3 regions of the Paenibacillus sp. TC-CSREp1 genome follow, and region 2 is predicted to be linked to each of the others. Evidence: riboswitches for the same ligand, from Rfam matches in the RefSeq annotation. Region 2 holds a riboswitch; each other region holds the start of a gene.
What was found. Region 2 has a riboswitch for S-adenosylmethionine ahead of mmuP (S-methylmethionine permease). Riboswitches for the same ligand answer to the same signal wherever they lie in the genome.

Region 1 (4,074 bases), on a different contig from region 2:
TCTCTGCTTGATGTAGAGCTGGCTGTGATGCCTGAGGCTGAACAGGAGGCGGTCTGGAGTGCATATGAGGAATTGGGCGATACGTTTCTGAAGCCTGTCTTACATAAAGTTTATGGAGGAGAGCGCCCGGAAACAGGTAGCCTTGAACAGGTATATGAACGATTGCGTATGATTCGCATCCGTTTCCGCAGGCATGTGGAAACGGAACGTAATGTTGGTTAGCTCGGTAGTGCTCAGGAAAAACAGATACCAAAAAGACGAAGTCGTTCCCGCAGAGGGGCGCTTCGTCTTCCATTTCAAATCCAGTCTTTTTTGCGAAAAATAAAGAACATCGTCAGGCCGAGTGTAATCATGAGGCCAATGACGGCGTAATAACCATATCTCCAGTGCAGCTCAGGCATGTTATCAAAGTTCATTCCGTATATTCCGGTAATCACGGTCAGCGGCATGAAGACCGTTGTAATGGCCGTAAACACGCGCATGATCTCATTCGCCCGGTTTGCGATACTGGATTGATAGGCTTCTCGCAAGTTGCCCATCAGGTCGCGGTACGTTTCGAACGTTTCCGAAATTTTCACGGCATTCTCATAAATGTCACTGAAGTATTTTTGCAGCTGATCATCAATCAGACGCAGGTCTTTTTTGTTCAGGGTATTGATAACCTCTTTCTGAGGCCCCAGCACCTTTTTCAACCACAATATTTCACTTCGCAAACCGATAATTTCATTCAGATGTGATTTCTTGGTATGCATCAGAATGTCTTCTTCCAGCTTCTCGATGCGAGCTTCAATTCGGTCACCAACGGTGAAATAATTGTCTACAATCAAGTCAACCAGCAAATAGAGAAAGCGATCGGGACTGTTGATCTCCTGTTCCCACAGGATCGGCTTCAGCATCCGTAATTCACTGACCTTCTGTTTCGTTACACTGATAATGAAATGTCTGCCGAGAAACAGATTGACTGCCCGCAGAAAAATCTCTTCATCATCAAAGCGAATGCTGTTGATCACGATAAAATAATGATTTTCATAAATTTCAATCTTTGGACGCTGCTCCTCATCACTCAAGCAGTCCTCCACAGCCAGATCATGCATGGAGAACAGAGGCTGCAGCACAGCCAGATCATCCACGTCTGCATCGATCCAGTAAAAACCTTCAGCCGGTGGAGTCAGCGCTTGCTGGATATCATCCACCGGAATAAATACACCGTTATTAACCAACCGGATTTTCATGTAATCTACTCCTTCTGCACCCGCCATCGTGGCGGATTTCATCATTAATATGGGCGCAAAAGAACAGATCAGCCGGTCGGCAGCGAAGCCCGATGTACAGGTCTCCGCTTGTTTACGTTCAATCTATAATCAAACGGAAAAAACGGCCCGCTGCCGATGCTGATGTCCATTCTCTATGCAGTTGTTCGGAAATCGACTGCCAATTGGGCCTCGGGTCGCCATCCATTTAATATGTCACCTCTCACATAAGGGCTTATAAACACTTGTCTAGTATACCGCTGGTCCAGAGTGCTTTCAAGCGCAAAATGTGTCTATTTCGCGCTCTGAGGCAGTGTATGATTACGGAGTAGAATCGGTTCCGAATTCGGTATCAGAAACACCTAACTGCATCTTGACGTGAGGGCCTGAATGTTTTAAAGTAAAAGTTAATAAATTTGAATTATAATTGAATACAGCGAAATCTTATCAAGAGTAGGTGGAGGGACTAGCCCGATGAAACCCGGCAACCGGCGATATACCGCACGGTGCTAATTCTTGCAGCGACCAAGCATCCTCGTGGTGCTGTTGTAACTGAGAGATGAGAGAGGCGCATATCTGTTTACATATGACCTTTCTCGGAATCCGAGAGAGGTCTTTGTTGTATGCCCCAACTTCTCAGCAGTGATTTTCGCGGCAAATGTGATCTATGACGACCAAGGAGGAATCAACTCACCATGCCAATTAAAATTCCGGACACACTACCAGCTAAAGAAGTGCTTGAAGGGGAGAATATCTTTGTCATGGACGAAACGTCCGCATACAAGCAGGATATTCGTCCGCTGCGCATTGCTATTCTGAATCTGATGCCTACCAAAGAGACCACCGAAACACAATTGCTGCGTCTGGTGGGGAACACCCCCATTCAGGTGGATGTGGTGCTTGTGCATCCCAAATCTCATACCTCCAAAAATACGTCTCAGGAATATCTGGACATGTTCTACAAAACATTCGATGAGATTCAGCACCGCCGTTTCGACGGGATGATTATTACAGGTGCGCCGGTGGAGCAAATGGATTTTGAGGACGTTAATTATTGGAAGGAGATTCAGGAAATTTTTGAATGGACCAAAACCAATGTAACGTCGACCATGCATATCTGTTGGGCATCCCAGGCTGGTTTATACCACCATTTTGATGTACCCAAAGTTCCGCTGGATGAAAAATGTTTTGGAGTATTCCCGCATACGATCAACAAACCCCATGTTCCACTGCTCCGGGGATTTGATGAGGTGTTTAATGTGCCTCACTCTCGCCATACAGACGTAAGACGTGAGGATATCGAAAAAAACGACAGGCTTGAAATTTTAGCCGAGTCCGAGGAAGCAGGCGTATTTCTGGTAGCCACCAAGGATGGTAAGCAAATTTTTGCTACAGGACATGCCGAGTACGATCCGTTTTCTTTAAAATGGGAGTATGACCGTGATGTAGCCAAAGGATTGGATATCGCACTGCCTAAGCATTATTATCCGAACGATGATCCATCCCAACTCCCTCCGGCTACCTGGCGTGCACATGCCAACTTATTATTCTCTAACTGGCTCAATTACTATGTGTATCAGGAAACACCTTACGATATTGGTCCGCAAATCTAATCGTGATTACAGGAGGATGCAGTAATGGAAGATAACAAGTTGAAGATTGAAAGCCGTTTAGCTCAGATTGGGTCCATCAATGAACCCGTTACAGGAGCCGTTAACTTTCCGATTTATCAATCCACTGCGTTTCGTCACCCGAAGCTGGGACAAAGCACCGGGTTTGATTACATTCGTACAACCAATCCAACACGTAAAGTGCTGGAGGAGGCTGCAGCGGCACTGGAATCCGGTGATGCAGGTTTTGCCTGTAGCTCCGGTATGGCGGCGTTGCAAACGATCTTTGCGATGTTCAGCCAAGGAGATCATCTGATTGTTTCACTTGATCTGTACGGCGGAACATATCGACTGCTGGAACGAATTCTGTCTCGCTTTGGCGTAACGGCAAGTTACGTGGATACGAATGATCTGGAAGCGCTGGAGAAGGTGTACCAGCCAAATACCAAAGCTGTATTTATCGAGACACCAACCAATCCGCTTATGATGATCACGGACGTACAAGCCGTAGCTTCCTGGGCCAAAAGCCATAACCTGCTGACGATCGTGGACAACACATTGCTCACGCCGTTCTTCCAGCGTCCGATTGAACTTGGCGCAGACATTATCATTCACAGTGCTACCAAATATCTGGGCGGACATAATGATGTTCTCGCTGGACTTATTATTACCAAAGGTGAAGCTTTGTCTGCGGAAATGGCTTTCCTTCATAATTCGATTGGTGCGGTGTTATCGCCGAGTGATTCCTATCAATTGATGAAAGGCATGAAAACCCTTGCGCTTCGCATGGAGCGTCACGAATATAACGCGCTGACCATCGCGAAGTTCCTGCTGGAGCATCCTGCGGTTGCGGAAGTATTCCATCCGGGATTGTCCGATCATCCGGGATACGAGATTCAGCAGAAGCAATCTTCAGGCAATACCGGCATCTTCTCATTTAAAGTCAAGGATGCACGGTATGTGGAGCCATTGCTGCGTCATATTCAATTAATTGCGTTTGCCGAAAGCCTTGGCGGTGTAGAATCCCTCATGACTTACCCGGCAGTGCAGACGCATGCGGATATCCCGCTGGAGATTCGTGATGCTGTAGGTGTAGATGACCGTTTGCTGCGTTTCTCTGTCGGAATTGAACATGCGGAGGACTTGATTGCCGATCTGAATCAGGCGCTGCTGGCAGCGCAGCAGGAAGTGGAAGGAGGCGTAATCTCATGAGT
Region 2 (4,074 bases):
CCAGAGCGGGTCATCCAGATTACAACCATGCTGCTCCAGCTCTGTAGCCAGTGCACCGTCCAGAATCATGAGTGGATAGTCGTTCAGAATACGTTGAATTACATTGATATCATTCGTTTGCTCCATTTTAGTCATGGGGTCAACCCTCTTTTCTTCTTCGTACGATCTGTCAGGTAATATACGATATAACACAGAATAATGAATGGAATGCCGCAGTATAAAGCAATTCGCTGTGTCGGATCAAAAGCAATGCCGATGCAGGAGGCCAGGCACAGCAAAAATGAAACGATAGGCACGATTGGATATAGCGGTGTCCGGTAAACCAGATCCTGCACTTTGTTTCCTTCACGCAGATACTGTCTGCGGAACATATATTGAGACACGCTGATGCTCATCCATACCGCCACTACAGCAAGACCCGAGATAGAGACAAGTGTAATATACACGGTTCCAGGTGCAATGATGCTGGACAGCAAAGCCAGTGCACCGCCAGCCATGCTGAGCACCAGCGCGTTGAACGGCACACCGCGTTTGGTCAAGCGGGCAAACCATGGAGAAATGGTCTTTTTATCTGCCAGTGACCATAACATCCGTGAGGAAGCATATAATCCCGAGTTAGCTGCGGACAGAATCGCTGTTAGAATAACAAAATTCATAATGTCTGCCGCATACGGAACACCGATCCGTTCCATCACGGCTACAAATGGACTCTCCAGCACGCTTGCGTCCGACATTGGCAGCAGCGCAGACAGAATGACAATTGTACCGATAAAGAAAATAATCAGACGCCATAATGTCGTATGAATGGCTTTTGGAATGTTTTTTTCCGGGTTTTCCGTCTCGCCAGCAGCAATACCAATCAGCTCTGTTCCCGAAAAGGCAAAGTTCACTGCCAGCATTGTCATTAATATGGCCGTGGCTCCATGCGGAAACCAACCTGATGCTGTAATGTTGGTAAACAGTGGCGCCGGAGACGCATCTGCCATCGGAATAATCCCAAACATGGCAGCACCGCCAATAATAATAAAGAGCACAATCGTCATCACCTTCACCAAGGAAAACCAAAATTCGGATTCGGCAAACAGTTTGACCGTGAACGCATTAAACAGAAAAATCATCAGAGCAAACAGACCGCTCCAGATCCAGACATTTATGGACGGGAACCAGCGCTGCATCAGCAGCCCGGCTGCCGTAAATTCAGAGCCCAACGCGACTGTCCAGGTCAGCCAGTATAGCCAAGCAACGGTATAACCTGTAGCTGGGCCGATATATTTGGCTGCGTAGCTGTGGAATGCACCCGTCTCTGGCATATATACTGATAATTCGCCCAGACAGAGCATAACCAGATACACAACAAGTGCCCCGATGAGATAGGATAAAATGGTACCGAGCGGTCCCGCCTGCTGAATCGTGTACCCCGAGCTGAGGAACAATCCCGTTCCGATGACGCCGCCAAGCGAAAGCATGACCACATGTCTCGTTTGCATCTTGCGCTGAAAATGACCTTTATCGCTGTTATTCTCCATATGACATACTCCCTGCTTCTTCATCCAGAACAAACAAAAAAGACCCACTCTTCCCGAAGAGTGCGCCTCTACTGACAAATAAAAACAACTGCTCCTATCTATCAGGCTTTCACCCGCTGGAATTAGCACAGTATCCTTCAGATCTGTTGCTGAGGTTTCTAAGGGCCAGTCCCTCCACCTCTCTGGATAAGAAAATGATTTTTTATAACTATATCGACTGCCACCTGATGTGTCAACATTTAAATAGAATTACACCTGAGTCGTATTCCATTACCATGCTCCCCTACATTATTCCAACAAGCTACTCTGTAGAAGACCCCGGATTCACAATTCTGGTCTTGATCTCATATGTGATGGGCACCTTCGCAAATATCTCATCCCAGTGATCCTTCACCCTCTTCCACGTCTTCGGATATTTAATTCGAATCGTGTCCCGAAAATCGGCAACATCCACCTGATACGTATGCTGGAGTTTATACAGCATCTGCTTAATCTGCTGCTCGACCAATTTTGCAAAATCCTTTTCCAGTTCATCCCGATACGCTCCCTTCTCCTCCTTCTCCGGGGATCGCCAATCCTCCATCATCCATCCCTCGGATTCGGCTTTAATGTGGAATGAAATGTTGTCACCATCCACTTTCGGAATAATCTTTGTTCTTTTCTTTTTGATCTCATAGACCACCGTAAATCCTTCTTTGCTGTAGGTCTTGATGACTCCGCCCTTTTGATTAGGTCTGAGCCAGGAAAGGGCCTCCAGATCCGTTTGACTAAGCTCACCAATAAATTTCTTGTCTTTAGCATCAAAAATGCTGCCGCCCGAGAACTTGTCCTCCCCGTTGTAGTTCAGTACATTCTGCAATAGAAAACTCGACCCGGATTGCATCTGGGCATCAAGCTTCGCGAGCGATACAGGCTCCAGAATTTTGTTGGAGACGTTAGAATTATTCGTAATCCCGGTGAGATAGAACGCCGGAATGCGTGATGGATCGTTAGAGGTTAGCACATCCACTGCCCGGTGATGGCTGATCAGTACCAGACAGTTCGGGCGAATATCGTTATCCCGCAGGATGAAATCCAGCAGCTGGTCCAACCCATACTTTTTGGCAATATCCTTGGAAATCACAATAACCTTGAGGTGATGTCCAATGAGCGGGCGATCACGGCGCAAGGCAAACTGACGGAAAATCTGCAGCAAGGAATCACCGGTAAGTCGTTCATTCAAATAGGACGTTTTACCGGATGCAGGTGAACCGGGCTGTTCACTTTTTTGGCTACTGGAGTACCCTGGGGCGATCTGAACGGTTGCTGTTACATTGTCCAGCTTGGGATAACGTCCTCCCTGCTCCGCAATTTTTTTCTCAAACTCGGTTTCTTGACCCACGTCAATACCCAGCGCAACGTACAAGCTCAAATCCTCGATCTCTCTACTGCTCCAGCAGCCTGAGAGTAGACTCAGGATGGTCACAACGCAAGCGATCCGTCCCAGCAGGCGAAAGAAAATCATGCGTGCTTGCCTCCTTTTTTACGTATCATGCTTATGATCAACAGGATCAAAGGCAAGATGGCGAACAACAGAACAGAAGCGTTACCCAGCATATCGCCAAGTGCGAAAGTTTCATCTACATTTTTCGGCATCATCGCCGCTATATATATAACAGGCAGCAGAACATACATAATCTTGCCCATTTTTTTGGTCTTGAATAAGTCACGAATGCCTACTGATGCACAATAATGGGTAATTGCAAACGTGGAAAAAATCTGCATAATCCAGATGACCAGCAGGAGCGATTCAAAGCGCTCAAAGATCAAGCCTTGTATTTCAAAGCTTCGCACCAAATCCAGCGTCGGCCATGTTCTCGTTTTGATTCCGTCAAGTGAAAGGCTTCCTACAACCATAACAACTGTAATGAGGTATATAGCAGTGGAGACAGCTATGCCCCATGTTATCGCTTTATTGCTTTTTTTCGGATTCTGCATATATGCCGTAATGACTAGCATAACCTCGTAACCTGTATAAGACAGCAGCGATGGCTTCAAGCCCTTAATGACCGGCAAGAGTCCTTCACCCAAAACAGGCCTTAAATTGCTGATCTCGAACAATTGATTGCTAAGCAGAATTTCCATAACAAAGATGACCAGTGTAATGGGCAGAATGATCTCAAATACACGCAGGATCACAGATAATCCGCCAGAGATGAGATAGATGCCAATCCACATAAACACCATCACAATCACCCACGTAGGAGTACGCTCAAGCAAATACATGCCGGTTACATCAGCCATTACTCTGATCTCGAAGGCAGCAATTATCATAAAATACAAGATCATCGCACATCCCAGAATGTACGCGATCCAGCGCCCGGTAATTTCCCTTGTGAATTGAAAAACTGTTTTTTCGGGAAATCTGCGGCATAAGGTCACAAGAATGATACCCACTCCTATGATGATCAGCCCGGACAGAATGATGGAGATCCAGACGTCAGGTGTTCCCACCGCTTTGCTCATCGTTCGTGGCAGCGTTAATATCCCTGCACCCAGCATATAATTG
Region 3 (4,074 bases), on a different contig from region 2:
TTGTTTCCGCAAGCTGCAAGCACTGCGATTAACATCAAGCTGAGTAGAACAATAGACCATTTTTTCATCTGTAAAACCCCTTCGCCTTATATTTTTTCATCTATGTGTTATTTCCTGGTGAAATAAATGACCAGACGATCGCCAAGCATCTGCAGAAGCTGGACCAGAATAATCATGGATATAACAGAAATAATCATGATTTCGTTCTGATAACGGTAGTATCCGTAGTTAATTGCCAACGTTCCCAATCCGCCGCCGCCAACCATACCCGCCATAGCCGTGTATGATACCAGAGTAACAATCGTGATGGTAATGCTGGCAAGCAGACCCGGTAGAGCTTCTGGCAACAGCACTCGTCTGACAATCTGTCCTGTAGATGCCCCCATTGCCTGTGCCGCTTCAATGACGCCGCGATCCACTTCTCGCAACGTATTCTCTACGAGACGTGCAAAGTACGGCGCAGCAGAGATAACAAGAGGTGGAATGACGCCGAGCACCCCAGTAGCTGTCCCCACCAGCGCACGTGAAACTGGAATCAGAGCAACAATTAATATGATAAAAGGTACAGAACGTAAGATGTTAACAATGACAGACAAAACAACATAGGTTACTCGAGATCTGGCTGATGCGGATCGCCCTGTCATGAACAGAATTACACCAAGCGGCAGACCAAGCAGAACGGTGAACAAGCCGGATGCGGCCAAAATTTGTAACGTCTCAATCGAGGCGGTGCCAACCTCATCCCAGTTTACTTTTGAAAAATCCATTAACGAAGCACCTCCACATCAAGTCCTTCTGCAGCAAGCTCGGATAACGTCTGCTCAATGGCTTGAACATCGCCCTCGAATCTTACAGTTAATTGACCATAGGGAACTTGCTTGATCGTAGAGATTGTGCCCTGCAGAATGGCAAAATCCACGCCGGTTTTGCGAACCGTTCTGGATAAAATCGCTTCATACGTTTTGTTTCCCAAAAACGACACTTTCACCAGCTTGGATGATACACCTGTTCCGAGCTCCGTTCCGGCATTCGCAAGCACCATTTCTTCCAGCGCCAGTCCACCTTCACGATCACGACTCACAAAATCCCGAGTTATCGCATGCTGCGGCTTCAGGAACACTTCAGTTACCGGCCCTTGCTCTACAATGCCACCTTGATGGATTACTGCCACCCGGTCGCAGATGGTCTGAATCACATGCATCTCGTGCGTGATAAGCACAATCGTCAGATTATACTTTTCGTTGATATCCAGGAGCAGCTTCAGAATTGAATTCGTTGTCTGCGGGTCAAGCGCAGAGGTCGCCTCATCACAGAGAAGCACACTTGGATCACTTGCAAGCGCTCGTGCTATGCCAACCCGCTGTTTCTGTCCGCCCGATAGCTGTGCCGGATATTTGCTGCTGTGCTGCTCCAGACCGACCAAAGCCAGCATCTCCTTCACCTTGCGGTCAATCGCATCCTTGGGTGTATTCACCAGCTTTAACGGAAAAGCAACGTTATCGTACACTGTGGCAGAAGACAACAGATTGAAATGCTGAAAAATCATGCCGATCTTGCGTCTTTGCTGCTGAAGTTCACTTTTGCCAAGCTCCGTCAGGTTAACGCCATCCACCCACACTTCGCCTGCTGTCGGACGTTCCAGCAAGTTAATGCAACGAATCAATGTGCTTTTCCCCGCACCCGAGTGGCCAATAACGCCGAATATTTCACCCTTCTGGATGCTTAGATCAAGCTCTGACAACGCCGTGGTTGTCTTTCCACGCCTGCCATATGTTTTGGTTAATCCAACCAGTTCTATCAATAGTACGGCTCCTTCCCCATCACCTACATATATCTTTACCCGAAGGAAGGGAAAACTCCCCTTTTTACGCGAAAAAAGAGCCCTTTGCAGATACAAAGATGGCTCTTCACGTGAAATGACCTTCTCATCTGCCAAAATCATATTCACTATGATTCTGTAGGAATTAGCACCTAACATCTGTAATGAAACACATTCATGTCATCAGCACAGATCGGTTGCCGGGCTTCATCGGGCCTGTCCCTCCGCCACTCTCGATAAGAGAAATATAATGTTTTGTAGAATTATATAGGTTATTGTAGTTCATCATATATAATGATCGAACTGCATCAAATATTACATCATTAAACTGCATTAAATGCTACAATATCAAAACTGTATTAAATAGTGCATTTTAGATAAATAACAAATCCATGTAAGTTTCTGATCTGCAACTCAGTATAGTCCAAGTATTCCGATTTGTCAAAGGGTATTATTTCATTAAGCTACTGTGGTAAACGAGTAAAAGCTTGATGCCATTATCGCCTCATGCCTTGTTTACGCCAGATTCGAGTGATATATCGATATGCCGTGTGCAGAGTTTCACAGACCATATCCACACCCTGCTGCATCTCCAGCAGATGCTGATCCAGATCCTCCAGCTTGACTTTCCCCTTCATCGTCTGATGCAGCTGCCATAGATCGTCCTGCATTTCAGAGTTCATGTAATGAATCTCCATATTGCGCCGCTTGCGGAGCCTGCTCATGGGTTCACGATAATTTTCCTTGATCTTGATTAATTGCAATGCAAGTGCATGGTGTTCCCGATGATAATCAAATTGCCTAAGTACCGTATAATAAGAGAAATGCACCTTCGTCTTTGAAGTATTCAACTGGAATATTTCATTCAAAACGGTTCCCAGTTTGTCCAGGATGGCAAAGCAGCGAATAAATGCATCCTTATAAAAATAAACATAACGCGCATACTCCGCCTTTTCGGCAGAGGTCATATCTTCGGTAGAGCCGGCAACCACTTTTTTACGAAAATGGGCTGCTGCAAAATAACTCTGCTCCAATTCATCCAATGACGATATCAGCCCTTGCGTCCAGATATAAAGCTTCCTGTAATCATGTTCCGGGTCATGGTCCACATGCATCTGGCGTTCAAATGAATCCAGCGTGTGTGCCATCGTATCCATCGCTTCCTTCAGAATACCCTGATTGACCCGCGGTTTCTCACCAAGTAACGTACGCAGCATAGATGTCCTCCTCTTTCCACTGATGATGCAAAATATATGATGTCACAGCTGCTGGACAGTCACTACCTCTCCCCAATAACCGCTGCAAATACTGTAATCATTATAACTTGGTTTAGGTTGCCCTGTTGATTCAAACATCAAACAAAAACAAAAGTCCACCTGCTCCAGTAATCTGTATCACCGAAGGGTGGACTTTCCAAATATAGTGCAGCCTGGCTGCAAGTGCAGGGTTAAAAGTGCAGGAACTGAATTCTTTTCTAAGATAGACAGCTGCTTCAGTTTAGAAGCGATTTACCGGGCGATACAGTTTGTACACCAGGAAGCTCATATACGTCAGCACACCGAATAATATAGCGATATCCAGCATATGTGCGAGTGCTACAAACATATACACCTCTGGGCGGTTAATCGTCCACATCATAAACATACCGATAACCACTTGCATCAAAATCAATATTACGGATAACACACCCAGCGTACGCAGCTCCCGATTATCCGGATGTTTGCGATACGCAAAATGTCCCAGAATTGCAATGACAATCACTAACGATGCCGCAGCAAGACGGTGAGCAAATGCTACAGCTACCCCTCCCGAAAGCTCAGGAACGATCTGTCCATTACATAGCGGGAACCCGGAACAACCTCCAGCAGAGTTTGTATGACTCACAAATGCCCCTGTATACACGACCAGATATGTGTAAATGGTTGAGAACCAGACCAGATTGCGGAAGCCTTTGCTGACACGTGGATATCTGTTCAGTCGTTCGAGACCGCCGTACCTGGCTTCCTGCCGAATACCGAGAGCCATCATTAAGGAGCTTGCAAACGCAATTAACGCAAATCCGAAGTGAAGCGCCATGACTGCAGAGGATTGTGAGAATACCACGGCAAAAGCGCCCATAATCCCCTGTATAATGACAAATACTAGGGTCAGAAATGAGAAAAGCTGCAGATCACGACGCTGCTTGCCAAATCGCAAAAAGGCAACAAACGAAGCGATGGACAGCAGGCCCGCCAATGCACTCACGGCACGGTGGG

Region 1: linked by a shared signal. The riboswitch ahead of metA (homoserine O-acetyltransferase MetA) and the one ahead of mmuP (S-methylmethionine permease) in region 2 are both predicted to bind S-adenosylmethionine.
Region 3: linked by a shared signal. The riboswitch ahead of ACQSGY_RS14425 (methionine ABC transporter ATP-binding protein) and the one ahead of mmuP (S-methylmethionine permease) in region 2 are both predicted to bind S-adenosylmethionine.

The regions. Positions count from the first base shown of each region.
Region 1 covers NZ_JBNOKM010000003.1:304,468-308,541, forward strand. Annotated here, with positions in the region: gene ACQSGY_RS06230 (HRDC domain-containing protein) at 1-222, shown strand, start outside; gene corA (magnesium/cobalt transporter CorA) at 297-1,232, opposite strand; SAM riboswitch class I at 1,692-1,816, shown strand; gene metA (homoserine O-acetyltransferase MetA) at 1,946-2,863, shown strand; gene ACQSGY_RS06245 (aminotransferase class I/II-fold pyridoxal phosphate-dependent enzyme) at 2,888-4,072, shown strand; gene ACQSGY_RS06250 (trans-sulfuration enzyme family protein) at 4,069-4,074, shown strand, end outside.
Region 2 covers NZ_JBNOKM010000022.1:14,699-18,772, forward strand. Annotated here, with positions in the region: gene mmuM (homocysteine S-methyltransferase) at 1-126, opposite strand, end outside; gene mmuP (S-methylmethionine permease) at 132-1,526, opposite strand; SAM riboswitch class I at 1,618-1,719, opposite strand; gene ACQSGY_RS26110 (Ger(x)C family spore germination protein) at 1,828-3,030, opposite strand; gene ACQSGY_RS26115 (spore germination protein) at 3,027-4,074, opposite strand, start outside.
Region 3 covers NZ_JBNOKM010000008.1:262,122-266,195, forward strand. Annotated here, with positions in the region: gene ACQSGY_RS14415 (MetQ/NlpA family ABC transporter substrate-binding protein) at 1-68, opposite strand, end outside; gene ACQSGY_RS14420 (methionine ABC transporter permease) at 108-767, opposite strand; gene ACQSGY_RS14425 (methionine ABC transporter ATP-binding protein) at 767-1,801, opposite strand; SAM riboswitch class I at 1,923-2,062, opposite strand; gene ACQSGY_RS14430 (Cthe_2314 family HEPN domain-containing protein) at 2,317-3,036, opposite strand; gene ACQSGY_RS14435 (COX15/CtaA family protein) at 3,317-4,074, opposite strand, start outside.